Regions from separate parts of the Streptomyces sp. NPDC056231 genome, predicted to be linked through region 1. Evidence: riboswitches for the same ligand, from Rfam matches in the RefSeq annotation. Region 1 holds a riboswitch; each other region holds the start of a gene.
What was found. Region 1 has a riboswitch for cyclic di-AMP ahead of ACNPQM_RS24300 (M23 family metallopeptidase). Riboswitches for the same ligand answer to the same signal wherever they lie in the genome.
Positions count from the first base shown of each region.

Region 2: it holds a riboswitch for cyclic di-AMP, as region 1 does, so the genes downstream of both, ACNPQM_RS06020 (M23 family metallopeptidase) here and ACNPQM_RS24300 (M23 family metallopeptidase) in region 1, are expected to answer to the same signal.
Region 3: it holds a riboswitch for cyclic di-AMP, as region 1 does, so the genes downstream of both, ACNPQM_RS03770 (M23 family metallopeptidase) here and ACNPQM_RS24300 (M23 family metallopeptidase) in region 1, are expected to answer to the same signal.

Region 1 covers NZ_JBLVKW010000034.1:6,118-10,519, reverse strand. Annotated here, with positions in the region: gene ACNPQM_RS24310 (STM4011 family radical SAM protein) at 1-583, shown strand, start outside; gene ACNPQM_RS24305 (SGNH/GDSL hydrolase family protein) at 632-1,477, opposite strand; gene ACNPQM_RS24300 (M23 family metallopeptidase) at 1,644-2,561, opposite strand; cyclic di-AMP (ydaO/yuaA leader) riboswitch at 2,565-2,722, opposite strand; gene ACNPQM_RS24295 (alpha-galactosidase) at 3,005-4,402, opposite strand, start outside.
Region 2 covers NZ_JBLVKW010000004.1:182,010-186,411, reverse strand. Annotated here, with positions in the region: gene ACNPQM_RS06030 (M16 family metallopeptidase) at 1-697, shown strand, start outside; gene ACNPQM_RS06025 (M16 family metallopeptidase) at 724-2,106, shown strand; cyclic di-AMP (ydaO/yuaA leader) riboswitch at 2,315-2,482, shown strand; gene ACNPQM_RS06020 (M23 family metallopeptidase) at 2,495-3,283, shown strand; gene ACNPQM_RS06015 (GntR family transcriptional regulator) at 3,497-4,216, shown strand.
Region 3 covers NZ_JBLVKW010000003.1:20,874-25,275, reverse strand. Annotated here, with positions in the region: gene ACNPQM_RS03775 (PP2C family protein-serine/threonine phosphatase) at 50-1,204, shown strand; cyclic di-AMP (ydaO/yuaA leader) riboswitch at 1,636-1,788, shown strand; gene ACNPQM_RS03770 (M23 family metallopeptidase) at 1,800-2,888, shown strand; gene ACNPQM_RS03765 (aldo/keto reductase) at 3,044-3,988, shown strand; gene ACNPQM_RS03760 (PrsW family intramembrane metalloprotease) at 3,993-4,402, opposite strand, start outside.

The DNA of each region.
Region 1 (4,402 bases):
ACTGTGGTGCACGTACCACCCGGGGCAGACACCGTACGACCGTTTCCTCGCCAGGTGCCGGGAGCTGTCCGCTCTCGGTGTCCGGTACAGCGTCGGTGTCGTCGGTCTCGAGGAGCATGTCGACGAGGCGCGGCGGCTCCGTACCGACCTGCCCGACGAGGTCTATCTCTGGGTCAATGCCGCTGAGGGGCAGAGCTACACGGACGAGGAGGCGGACCGCTGGACGACCCTCGACCCCCTGTTCCCGTACAGCCGTCACCCGCACCGCTCGGCAGGCATGCCGTGCCGGACCGGCGAGTCCGTCATCTCGGTGGACGGCGACGGCACGGTGCGCCGCTGCCACTTCGTCCCGGCCGAGCTCGGCAACCTGTACGACGGCAGCTACCGGCGCGCGCTCGGTCCGCGGGCCTGCCCGCTCAGCGTCTGCGACTGCCACATCGGCTATGTGCATCTGGAGACGCTGCCGTTGTACGACGTCTTCGCGGGTGGCGTCCTGGAGCGCATACCGGCCCGACGCCCGGACATACCGGCGCCCTCGGGGCGCCGGTTCCTGCCGGTGTCCCCCGTCGCCGGACCGGCCTGAAGCCCCCGAGAGGCAGAAGGGGAACGGGCCCGTCCGGCAGATGACGCCCTAAAGCGGCAGGAGGTCCGGCCGCTTCGCCTCGACGTGGTCGCCGGAGGACTCGCCGCGCAGGCGCCGCCCTATCCACGGAACCAGGTACTCACGCGCCCAGTGGATGTCGTCGCGCCGGACCTCCAGCGTGCCGCGCTGTGCCTGCGGGGGCCATTCCTGGTCGGGGTCGGCCGGCACATCGAGGCCGAGGACCTGGGCGGCGCGCAGCGCGACCCGGGTGTGCCCCTCGGGCGACAGGTGGAGCCGGTCGTCGTCCCAGGCCCGCCGGTCCTGCACGGACTTCAGCGACCAGAGGTCGAGGACCGGGCAGTCGTAGCGATCGGCGATGGAGCGCACATGGGCGGTGTACGTGGCGATCTTGCCGCGCAGATGACGCAGGACGGGAACGCCGCGGGTGTCGAAGCCGGTCGTCACCAGGACGGTGCCGACCGAGTCGGTGAGCTCGGCGACCGCGCGCTCGAAGCGCTCGGCCACGTCGTCGGGGTCGGTGCCGGGCCGGATGATGTCGTTGCCGCCCGCACAGAAGCTCACCAGATCGGGCGCGAGCTCCTTGGCGCGCGGTACCTGCTCCTCGACGATCTGGTCGAGGAGGCGTCCGCGTACGGCGAGATTGGCGTACCGGAAGATTCCATGCGCGGAGCCCTCGGGGCTCGTAGCCGCTTCGGGGTCCGGGAGCTGGTCCGCGAGAAGTACCGCGAAACGGTCCGCCCAGCCGACGAAGGTTCCGTCCGGGCCGGGGTCTCCGACTCCCTCGGTGAAGCTGTCGCCAATCGCTGCGTACGACCCGATGGCGCCATGCCGGTTGATGACGCCACGTTGATTGTTTCTCGAATCGTCTGCCACAAGCGCATATCCTGCACCGCCGAATGTGACCTACGCGACCGTAATAAAGGGTTGACGGGTGGTGAGATAGACCACCTGGTCAGGTTTTGGTAAACGGGGAATAAGTAAAGGGACGGCGCGCCGATGCGCACCGCCCCTTCACCGAGCCGACCGGATCAGCCGTGGATCAGACGTAGATCCCGTGCGAGGCCAGGAAGGCGATCGGGTCGATGTCCGACCCGTACGCCGGGCCGGTGCGGATCTCGAAGTGCAGGTGCGGGCCGGTGGCGTTGCCGGTGGCACCGGAGAGGCCGACCTGCTGGCCTGCGGTCACGGTCTGGCCCGCCGAGACGGAGAGCGAGGACATGTGGCCGTACTGCGAGTAGTGGCCGTCGGCGTGCTTGATGACGACCTGGTTGCCGTACGCGCCACCCCAGCCGGCGGTGACGACGGTGCCGGAGGTGATCGCCTTCACGCTGGTGCCGGTGGGAACCGGGAAGTCGATACCCGTGTGGCTGCCGCTGGACCAGTTGGAGCCGGAGGCACGGTAGGCGGTGGTGTGGTTGCCCGGGACGGGGTGGACGTAGCCGGAGCTGTTGCTCTGGCCGGCCGAGGTGGAGACCGTGGTGGTCTTGACGGAGTCCGAAGCCTTGGACTGCGACGCGGACTTGTCGGCCGAGGAGGTCGACGGAGCCGGGGCGGACTGCGTGGTGTCCGTCGTCGCGGCGGAGCCGGCCGGCTTGCCGCCGAGCGTGAGCTTCATACCCGGGAAAATCAGGCTCGGGTTCTCGCCGACGACCGTGCGGTTGTCCTGGTACAGCTTCTGCCAGCCGCCCTCGACCTGCTGCTCGGCGGCGATCTTCGACAGGTTGTCACCACCGACGACGGAGTACGTCCGGGTCTCGGCCTGCTTCTTCACGACCGGCGCGGCCTCGGCGGCGTGTGCGGCTGCCGACTGCGCGGTGGGCGCGGCCTGCTCCGCGGCGTGGGCACCGGTGGCGCCGAACAGCGGAAGGGCGATAACAGCCCCACCGGCACCGATAGCGGCGACGCCACGAGCGATCGTGCTGGACTTGGTACGGCGATGCTTACCCGATGCGGGCATGAAGAAGTTCCTCTCCGGCGCCTGCGAGGTGAGCTGTCGGGTTCGGGCTGGAGATGCCCGGTCGCAGTTCGCGACTTCACCCCGAGCCGGCCGGATTTCTCCGGGCGGCGGCTTACCTGGTTCCCCCGCTCCTGCCACACGTGAGTGGGTGCGAATTCCGGGCGGCGGCAGGATTTGGCGGTCCGTCCGGATTGAGGGTGACCGTAGGCGAGCGAGGACAGCGGAAACAAGCCACTCATTACTCAATGGATTCCGCACCGGGAAATCGGCGCGGAATCCCGGTCACCCTCTGTGGATTACGGATCTTGGCTTTCCGCGCGTCGTCAGGAATACCCATCCCTGGCACCACCACACACCGTCACGAATATGATCCCGCTCACGAGGAGGCCATCATCTCCCGTAGAAATAGGCTATGTTCCGCTAAAAGACGCAATACGGACACGTCACGGGCGTTCACCACGTCGGAGCCTCAGCACCTTCGCGTCCAGGTCCCCCCTCAGCCCGGTGTGCAGACCCTGATGCAGCAGCACAGCACCGTGGTGGACCGCCCCGGTGCCCAGGTCGGTGTAGGTCGCCGCGGGGTCGAGCCCGCGCAGCCGCAGGGCCGGCGGCCGCTCCCCGTACCGCTGTGCCTCCAGCCACATCAGCACCACGGCCTCGTCGCCGTGCACGTACTGCACGGCACTGAGCCCACCGCGTGGGGCACGCAACCGGTGCAGCGCGCCGTGCTGCACCGCGGGACGGATTTCCTTGTAGAGATCCACCCAGCTCCGCGCCTCGGCCAGCTCCTCGTCACTCCACTCGGTGAGATCCCCGCCGACCCCGAGCACCCCGGCCATCGCGCTGACGAAGCGGAAGCGCAGCGAACTGACCCTGCTGTTGAGCTGGACATTCGGACTGTCGGTGACCCAGGCGGCCATCACCCGCGCCGGATGGATCTGCCCGAAGCCCTCCTGGATGGCGAGCCGGTCGAGCGGGTCGGTGTTGTCGGAGGTCCACACCTGGTCGGTACGGGCGAGGATCCCCAGATCGATCCGGCCACCGCCGCCCGAGCAGGACTCGAAGGCGACGCCGGGGTGGGCGGCCCGCAGCCGGTCGATCAGCGCGTAGAGCGCGTCCACATGCGCGATCCAGAGCTTCTGCGGATAGCCCTCGCCCGGCCAGCCCGCATCGGTGAAGCAGCGGTTGAAGTCCCATTTCACATAGTCGATCGGGGCGCTGGAGAGCAGCCTGTCGAGCTGCTCCCACACATGGTTCTGCACATCGGTCCGGGCCACGTTGAGCACCAGCTGATGACGGAATTCGGTCCGGGTCCTCCCAGCGAAGTGCTGCACCCAGTCGGGGTGCGCGCGATACAGATCACTGTCGGCGTTCACCATCTCCGGCTCGACCCAGATGCCGAACTGCATGCCGAGTCCGTGCACTTCGTCGGCGAGCGGCTTCAGCCCGCCGGGGAACCGCTCGGGGTTGGGGGTCCAGTCACCGAGTCCGGCCCGGTCGCTGGTGCGCTGCCCGAACCATGCGTCGTCCACGACGAACAGCTCGACGCCCATCGCCGCGGCGCGCACGGCGAGGGCGCGCTGCTGGTCCTCCGCGATATCGAAGCCGGTCGCCTCCCAGGAGTTGTAGAGCACCGGCCGCAGGCTCTCGGCGTCCGGGACGACATGGGCCAGCTGCCAGGCGTGCCAGGACCGGCTCGCCCCGCCGAACCCTTCGGCGCTCCACAGTCCGGCGAACACCGGTGTGGTGTACGTCTCCCCCGGTGCGAGCAGCAGCAGCCCGGAGTCGTCGTATCCGGCGCCTCCGGTGATCTGCACGAGCCCGTCGGGGAGCTGCTGCAC
Region 2 (4,402 bases), on a different contig from region 1:
CATCCCGTCCCACGACGGCAAGCAGCCGCCGCGCGACGGCACGCTCCCCGAGATCATCGGCGAGCAGCTGCGTGAAGAGGTCCACGAGGAGGTCCCGGCGCGGGCGCTGATGGCCGCCTACCGGCTGCCGCACGACGGCACCAGGGAGTGCGACGCCGCGGATCTCGCGCTGACCGTGCTCGGCGGAGGCGAGTCCTCCCGGCTGCACAACCGCCTGGTCCGCCGCGACCGCACGGCCGTTGCGGCAGGCTTCGGGCTGCTGCGGCTGGCCGGCGCGCCCTCGCTCGGCTGGCTGGACGTGAAGACCTCCGGCGGTGTCGAGGTGGCGCAGATCGAGGCCGCGGTCGACGAGGAGCTGGCCCGATTCGCCGCCGAGGGCCCCACGCCCGAGGAAATGGAGCGCGCTCAGGCACAGTTGGAGCGCGAGTGGCTGGACCGGCTCGGTACGGTCGCGGGCCGCGCCGATGAACTCTGCCGGTTCGCCGTGCTGTTCGGCGACCCGCAGCTCGCCCTCACCGCCGTCCAGCGGGTCCTCGACGTCACTGCGGACGAGGTCCAGGCGGCGGCCAGGGCCCAGCTGCGCCCCGACAACCGGGCGGTGCTCGTCTACGAGCCGGTCGAGCCGGCCGAATCCGCCGACGCGGAAGCCGACGAGACGGACACCGACACCGACGCGCACGAAGGGGCGGACAAGTGACCGACGCTGCCGCGACTGGAGTATCGATGGAGTACCACCCGCAGCCGACCCCCGGCACGGCCAGGCCCTGGGCCTTTCCCGCACCCGAGCGCGGCGCCTTGCCCAATGGGCTGACGGTGCTGCGCTGCCACCGTCCCGGCCAGCAGGTCGTCGCGGTCGAGATCTTCCTCGACGCCCCGCTGGAAGCCGAGCCCGAGGGGCTCGACGGCGTGGCCACGATCATGGCGCGGGCCCTTTCCGAGGGCACCGACAAGCACTCCGCCGAGGAGTTCGCCGCTGAGCTGGAGCGTTGCGGCGCCACCCTCGACGCACACGCCGACCATCCCGGCATGCGGGTCTCCCTGGAGGTTCCGGCATCCCGGCTGGCCAAGGCGCTCGGGCTGGTCGCCGAGGCGCTGCGGGCGCCGGCGTTCGCCGACAGCGAGATCGAGCGACTGGTGAACAACCGGCTCGACGAGATTCCGCACGAGCAGGCCAATCCGGCCCGTCGTGCCGCCAAGCAGCTCTCCAAGGAGCTCTTCCCGGCCACGTCGCGGATGTCACGCCCGCGCCAGGGCACCGAGGAAACGGTGGAGCGGATCGACTCCGCGGCCGTGCGCGCCTTCTACGAGGCCCATGTCAGGCCGTCCACCGCGACCGTCGTCGTCGTCGGCGACCTCACCGGTATCGACCTGGACGCCCTGCTCGCCGACACCATCGGCGACTGGACCGGGAACACTGTGGAGCCCCGTCCGGTCCCGCCGATCACCGCCGACGACACCGGCCGCGTGGTGATCGTCGACCGTCCGGGCGCCGTGCAGACGCAGCTGCTGATCGGCCGGATCGGCGCCGACCGGCACGACAGCGTGTGGCCGGCCCAGGTCCTCGGCACCTACTGCCTGGGCGGCACACTCACCTCCCGGCTGGACCGGGTGCTGCGCGAGGAGAAGGGCTACACCTACGGCGTGCGGGCCTTCGGTCAGGTCCTGCGCTCGACGGCCCCGGACTCCGCCTCCGGGGCGACCGGCGCGGCGATGCTGGCGATCAGCGGCTCGGTGGACACGGAGTCCACCGGACCGGCGCTCGACGACCTGTGGAAGGTCCTGCGGACCCTGGTGGCCGAGGGACTGACCGACGCCGAGCGCGAGACTGCTGTGCAGAACCTCGTGGGTGTCGCCCCGCTGAAGTTCGAGACGGCTGCCTCCGTCGCCGGCACGCTCGCCGACCAGGTCGAGCAGCACCTCCCGGACGACTACCAGGCGCAGTTGTACGCCCGCCTGGCCGAGACCGGCACGGTCGAGGCGACCGCGGCCGTGGTCAACGCCTTCCCCGTGGACCGGCTGGTCACGATTCTCGTCGGCGACGCTGCGCAGATCGAGGAGCCGGTCAGGGCGCTGGGCATCGGAGAGGTTTCCGTCGTCACCGGCTGATGCACCAAAGCCCCACAAAGAGGGGCGAAGAGAGACCCTGGCGAGTCACTTCCTGCCAGGGTCTTCCTTTTTGCCCGATTTGAGGCGAAAGCTTCTTGCTTGCCCTGTGGGATGCGCTACAAAGCGCCCTGTCCGTTTGGTGAATGAAAGTGCCCCCGCCTAGCGTCGGCTCCGCTGTCCGTCACTCGTATGCCGCATCCGTGGCGCCGGGCAGTGATCGCCGAGTCCCCGTCAGGCGCGAGCCCGGGGAGCCGGGGACCCATGCAGTCCTTGGGGTGAATCGGATGCCGTGACCTCCTGTGAGGCCGGGGATCCGTAGGAGACCTTCCTGCTCCGAACCCGTCAGCTAACCCGGTAGGCGAGAAGGAAGGAAAGGACCAGCTACTCCATGGCGTTCACCCGCCCCACCGGGAAGCACCGTGCCCCGAGCCGCCTGAAGCGCAGGAGCGCACGCGTCGCCGGAGTCGCGACGCTGGCGACCACCGGCGTCATCGGCGGACTGGCCTCTCCGGCCCTCGCCGCGGATGCCGAGGCCCCCTCCGGCAATGAAACCGGTCTGACCCAGATCGTCGCCATCGAGGACGCCCTCGCCGACCAGGTGGCCACCCAGGCCGAGGTGCAGAAGCGCCAGGCCGACGTCGCCACGAAGGCTGCCGAGGCTGCCAAGGCCGAGGCGGCGGCGAAGGCCAAGGCCGAGGCCGAGGCCCGCGCCAAGGCGGCCCGTGACGCGAAGGCCCGCGCCGCCCGTTCCGCCGAGCGCACCCGCCTGGGCTCCTATCAGCTCCCGGTCGCCGGTTCGTACGTCACCACCGGCTACAAGTCGAGCGGATCCCTCTGGTCCTCCGGTCGCCACTCGGGCATCGACTTCCACGCCGCTTCCGGCAGCTCCGTCGTCGCCGTCGGCGCCGGCACGGTCGTCGAGGCGGGCTGGGGCGGCGCATACGGCAACAACATCGTGCTGCGGATGACGGACGGCACGTACACCCAGTACGGCCACCTCTCCTCGATCGGCGTCTCCGTCGGCCAGACCGTCGGCGCGGGCCAGCAGATCGGCCTCTCCGGCTCGACCGGCAATTCCACCGGACCGCACCTCCACTTCGAGGCCCGCACCACGCCTTCGTACGGCTCCGACATGGACCCCGTGGCGTACCTGCGCGCCCATGGCGTGAACGTCTGACCGACGTCCCGTCCCCACACCCCGAAGGCCCCGGCTTCCGCCGGGGCCTTCGGGGTGTCCGCCCCTGCCGAACCGCCCGGCGGAACCGTCCCCGGGCCAGAAGGTATTCATGGTTTTCGGACCGGCTTCGGAAATGCGGTCGCCTTGCAATAGAGTCGCAGAACATGCGTCGATCGGCCGCGTTTCGCGGGGGATTAAGGCGGAGGTTCGGACATGCGCATTCCGGCGCAATCGGTATGCACGGCAATCCGTGACGAGATCGTCTCCGGTGTCTTCGAACGCGGTGGCAGACTCACCGAGGAGCTGCTCGCGCGTCGTTACGGGGTCTCCCGTGTCCCCGTGCGGGAAGCGCTGCGCACCCTGGAGTCCGAGGGCTTCGTGGTCACCCGCCGGCATGCCGGTGCCTGTGTCGCCGAGCCCACCGAACAGGAGGCCGCCGACCTTCTGGAGGTACGGATGCTGCTGGAGCCGCTGGGTGCGGCCCGTGCCGCGCAACGCCGCACCGAGGCACACCTCAAGGTGCTGCGCGGCCTGGTCAGGCTGGGTCAGGACAGAGCGCGGCGAGGTGCGGGGGAGGATCTGCACTCCCTGGGCAGCTGGTTCCACGAGACGCTCGCCCAGGCGTCCGGCAGCCCCGGGCTCATCGCGCTGCTCACCCAGCTACGCCACAAGATCGCCTGGATGTACGCGGTCGAGCAGCCGGCCCGCCCGGTCGACCACTGGGGTGAGCACGGAGCCATCGTGGACGCCGTGGCGCGCGGCGACGCGGATCGGGCCAGGGCGCTGGCCGCCCAGCACGCCGCGCGGGCCGCCGCCGCGCACCGGCTGCGCCGCGCGGGCGGTGCTCCGGGCCGCGATGCCGGCGCCCCCCGTTCCGGCGGCCGGGTGAGGACTTCGCAACATGCCGTAAACACCGCGAGCGGCCGGTATTAACACCTGCGCCGTATACAAGGTGAAGTAAGTGTGCGGGGCTTTCTTTTGGCTGCCCGAAATTCGCCCCGGAGGCATTGTCGGTATCAGAAAACGAAGGAGCCGCGATCCCGGTTGGGGGTATCGCGGCTCCGTCACGGAAATGGACCCGACAGGAACCGGCCGGAAAGGCTTCCCCCTGATCGGAAT
Region 3 (4,402 bases), on a different contig from region 1:
GAGACCGCAGGAGCCGCTGCGCGTACCGGGCAGGAGAGCACAGGTGGGGATGGCGGAGAGGCCGCGCGGAGTGCGGGGCGGGGGCGACAGCCCTTCCCGGCGGATCGTCCGCGCGCTGCCGACGCTGCTGATCGTCGCCGGGCTCGTGTTCGACATCCTCACCCCGCCGCCGTTCACCGCCGTGCCGCTGTTCGTGGCGGCCCCGCTGGCCGCCGCACCGTTCTTCTCACGGGCGAGCACCGTCCGTATCGGCGCCGCCTCGCTGCTCTCGATCCTCGTCCTGCGGATCGAGAGCGGCACGGTGCTGCAGGTCGTGCCGTCCCTCGAGGTCGTCACCGTGCTCACCGCCTCGGTCCTCGCCCTCTTCATCAACAGAGTCGTGGCGCGAGGCAATGAACAGCTGGCTTCGGCGCGGGTCATCGCGGAGACCGCCATGCGGGCCGTGCTGCCGGAGCCGAACGACTGGATCGGCGGGCTGCAGGTCGCCGCGCGGTACGAGGCGGCGCAGGCGGACGAGTTCGTCGGCGGCGACCTGTTCGCCGTGGTGGACACCCCGCACGGCGTGCGGCTGGTGGTCGGAGACGTGCGGGGCAAGGGGCTCGACGCGGTCGAGGCGGTGGCGGTGATCATCGGTGCGTTCCGGGAGGTCGCCGAGCACGAGGCTTCGCTGGAGGACGTGGCGCAGCGGCTGGAGCGGGCGCTGGCACGGGAGGGGGAGCGACGCGGCGGGATCGATCCGGTGGAGGGGTTCGTCACCGCCGTACTCGCCGAGATCCCGCACGGTGGTGCCGAGGTGCGGATCGTCAACCGTGGCCACCCCGAGCCGCTGCTGCTCCACCCCGACGGAAGGGTGGAGCTGCTGGTGCCGAGCGTGCCCGCGCTGCCGCTCGGCATGGGGCTGGGAGTGTGGCCGGACCTGGCCGACGCCTGGGGTCTGGCCGCCGGGGCGACGCTGCTCTTCTACACCGACGGTCTCTCCGAGGCGCGCGACAAGCATGGGGTGTTCTACGACCCGGCGGTCCGGCTGCGTGGGCGGATCTTCCCCGGGCCCGAGGAGCTGCTGTCCGCGCTGACCGATGACGTACGGCAGCACACGGGCGGCAAGTCCACCGACGACATGGCGCTGGTCGCGGTCGTACGGCCCGCGGAGGGGCAGCCGGCGCGGCGCAGGACCGTGAAGATCGTGAGGCGCGGGCGGGAATGAGACGCGGCTGTGGTGAGCGGACGGGACAGCCCTTGGAGGAGCTCACAAAATGGGCGCCCGGCTCGCGACGCCTGGCACGCACGCTCGCTGCGTTGTCGGGCTCGCCCCGATACGACCGGTATCGGGGCGACCCTCCACCTTGCGATCGCACGCACCAGACGCCGCGAGCTGATCGGACTCCCACTTTGTGGGCTCCCCTTAGGCCACCGTGCGTAATCGAAGAGTGTCGCTCTGCATAACGTTTGACGCAACGTCAGAAAAACAGTAGTGGCTGAGTCCGGGTCAACTCGCCCGATTCCGACCGGTTGTGTCCAGTAAAGTCCGGGCCAAAACCGTGAACGATCAATGGGAACAGCTTGGAATCAGGCCTGGGTGTCTATTAACGTTCGATAACGCAGCGCGGTCGTCCCAGCCGTCGTCAGTGGCGGCACCGCGCGCGAGCGCCGAATTCCGCAAGGGAACCGGGGAACCACCTTCATGGGGTGAATCGGGCATCTCTGTCTCGTGAGAGGCAGAGGAATCCGTAGGAGACCTTCCTGCTCCGAACCCGTCAGCTAACCCGGTAGGCGAGAAGGAAGGAAAGGAGTGCGCCCCCGTGGCGTCCAACAAGCCTGCCCCCGAAGCCCCTTCCCGGTTCGGCTCCGACTTCACCACTGAGTACGCGCCCGGGACGGACACCGAGTTCGGGACCGAAGGCCTCGGAGAGACCGACCGGACCTGGGAGGAATGGAACCCCACCGAGGAGTCCATCCGCCCCGTACGCGGCAGGCACCGCGTCGCCAAGCAGCGCACCGGGCTCGCCCGTAGCTCCACGGTTCTCGGCGTCGGCGTCATCGCGGCCGTCGGCGCGGGCGGCATGGCCACCGCGCAGAGCAAGCCGCCGGTCTCCATCTCCCTTCCCGATTCCCTCGCGGAAAAGCTCCCCGACGCCAACTCCCTCCCCGGCGTGGGCGCACTGTTCTCCGAGGACTCCGCCGCCGACCAGGCCCAGACCGACGCCGCACCGCTGACCAGCGCGGGCATCACCACCGCCGAGGCCGACCAGGGTGCCACCGACGCCGGCGAAGCGCTCCGCGCCCGCATCCTCCAGCAGGCCGAGCAGCAGCAGAGCGCCGCCGACGCGGAGGCCAAGGCTGCCAAGGAGAAGGCCGCCGCGGAGATGGCGGCGGCCGAGGCGAAGCAGAAGCAGGACGTTGCCGCGGCCAAGGCCGAGGCCGCGAAGAAGAAGGCGGAGGCAGAGGCGAAGGCGAAGGCCGAGGCCGAGCGGCTCGCCAAGCTGGCCGCCAGTTACGCCATCCCCACTTCCTCGTACACGATCACTTCGACCTTCGGCCAAGCCGGTTCGATGTGGTCCTCCGGCTACCACACCGGTCTCGACTTCGCGGCGCCGACCGGCACCCCGATCAAGGCCATCCACACCGGCACCATCAAGTCGGCGGGCTGGTCCGGCTCCTACGGCTACCGCACGGTCCTGGAGCTCGAGGACGGTACGGAGCTGTGGTTCTGTCACCAGTCGTCGATCGACGTCAGCGTCGGCCAGAAGGTCACCACCGGTGAGACCATCGGCCGCGTCGGCGCCACCGGAAATGTGACGGGTCCCCACCTCCACCTGGAGGTCCACACCCCGAGCGGCACGGACATCGACCCGATGACCTGGCTGCGCGACAAGGGCCTCACCCCCTGACCCGATGAACGCGGGCCGGTCCCACCGGCCCGCCACCGATCCCCGGCAGTCCTGACGCTCACCCCCCGACGTCAGGGCTGCCGGTCTGTTTGGCCACGGCTTTCGCGTGCACCATGCATGGAATAGCGGCACGGCTGGAATCCGTTGATCCTCTTATGACCACTCTCCGCAGACTCGGCTCTTCCGACCTTCAGGTCTTCCCGCTCGCCCTCGGCGGCAACGTCTTCGGCTGGACCGCCGACGAGGCGCAGTCGTTCGCCGTCCTCGACGCGTATGCCGCGGCGGGCGGCAATTTCATCGACACCGCCGACGCGTACTCCGCCTGGGTCCCGGGCAACGAGGGCGGCGAGTCGGAGACCGTCATCGGCAAGTGGCTCGCCGCGCGATCCAACCGGTCCGACATCGTCGTCGCCACGAAGGTCGGCGCCCACCCCGCGTACAAGGGGCTCTCCGCGACCACCATCAAGGCCGCGGCCGAGCAGTCGCTGCGCCGGCTCGGCACCGACCACATCGATCTCTACTACACGCACTTCGACGACGAGACAGTCCCGGTCGAGGAGATCATCACCGCCCTCGACCGGTTGGTGAAGGACGGCAAGGTGCGCGCCATCGCCGCCTCCAACATCAGCCCGGAGCGGCTCCAGGCGTCCCTGGACTTCTCCGAGCGCGAGGGGCTGGCCCGTTACGTCGTCCTGCAGCCGCACTACAACCTCGTCTCCCGTGACACCTACGAGGGTGAGCTCCAGGACACCGCCGCCCGCGCCGGTCTCGCCGCCGTCCCGTATTTCGCCCTGGCCTCCGGTTTCCTCACCGGCAAGTACCGTCCGGGCACGTCGGTGGAGAGCGCCCGGGCCGAGAAGGCCGGCGGTTACCTGGAGTCGGAGCGGGGCCGGAAGGTCCTGGCCGCGCTCGACAAGGTGGCCCAGGAGCGCGACGCCGAGATCGCGACCGTCGCCCTGGCCTGGCTGGCCGCCCGTCCGACCGTAGCCGCCCCGATCGCCTCGGCCCGCACGGTCGAGCAGCTGCCCGCGCTGGTGGCCGTGGCCGGCCTCCGGCTGACCGAGCAGGAGCTGGCGGAACTCACCGAGGCGTCCGCCTGACCCGTCACCAGGGATGCTGGGGCGGCCGGTTCCCGTAGCGGTGCTGTCCGTGGGGCGGCTGGTGATACGACGGCCCAGGGGGTGACAGGTACGGGTTGTGGCCGCCGTACGGCGGGTACTGCTGCGGAATCGGCGCCGGGGCCGGGTACCGCGGGCGCAGGCGGCCCGTCGCCTGTGCCGCGTACGCCAGGGCGGGGGCGGCCACCTCCCGGCGCTGCCAGAGGTGGTGCAGCAGTTCCAGTTCACGTGCGGTGAAGTCCGGTTCCGCCGCCCCGCGGCCTGCCCGGCGGCGCAGGAACGCCAGGGACGTGGCGAACGACTCGTACTCGGCGACCGCCCGCGCCGCCGCCTTGCCGCGCGCCTTGGCCTGCGCCTTGGCGTGGCTCCGTACCTGAGCCGCGATCCGGCTGTGAG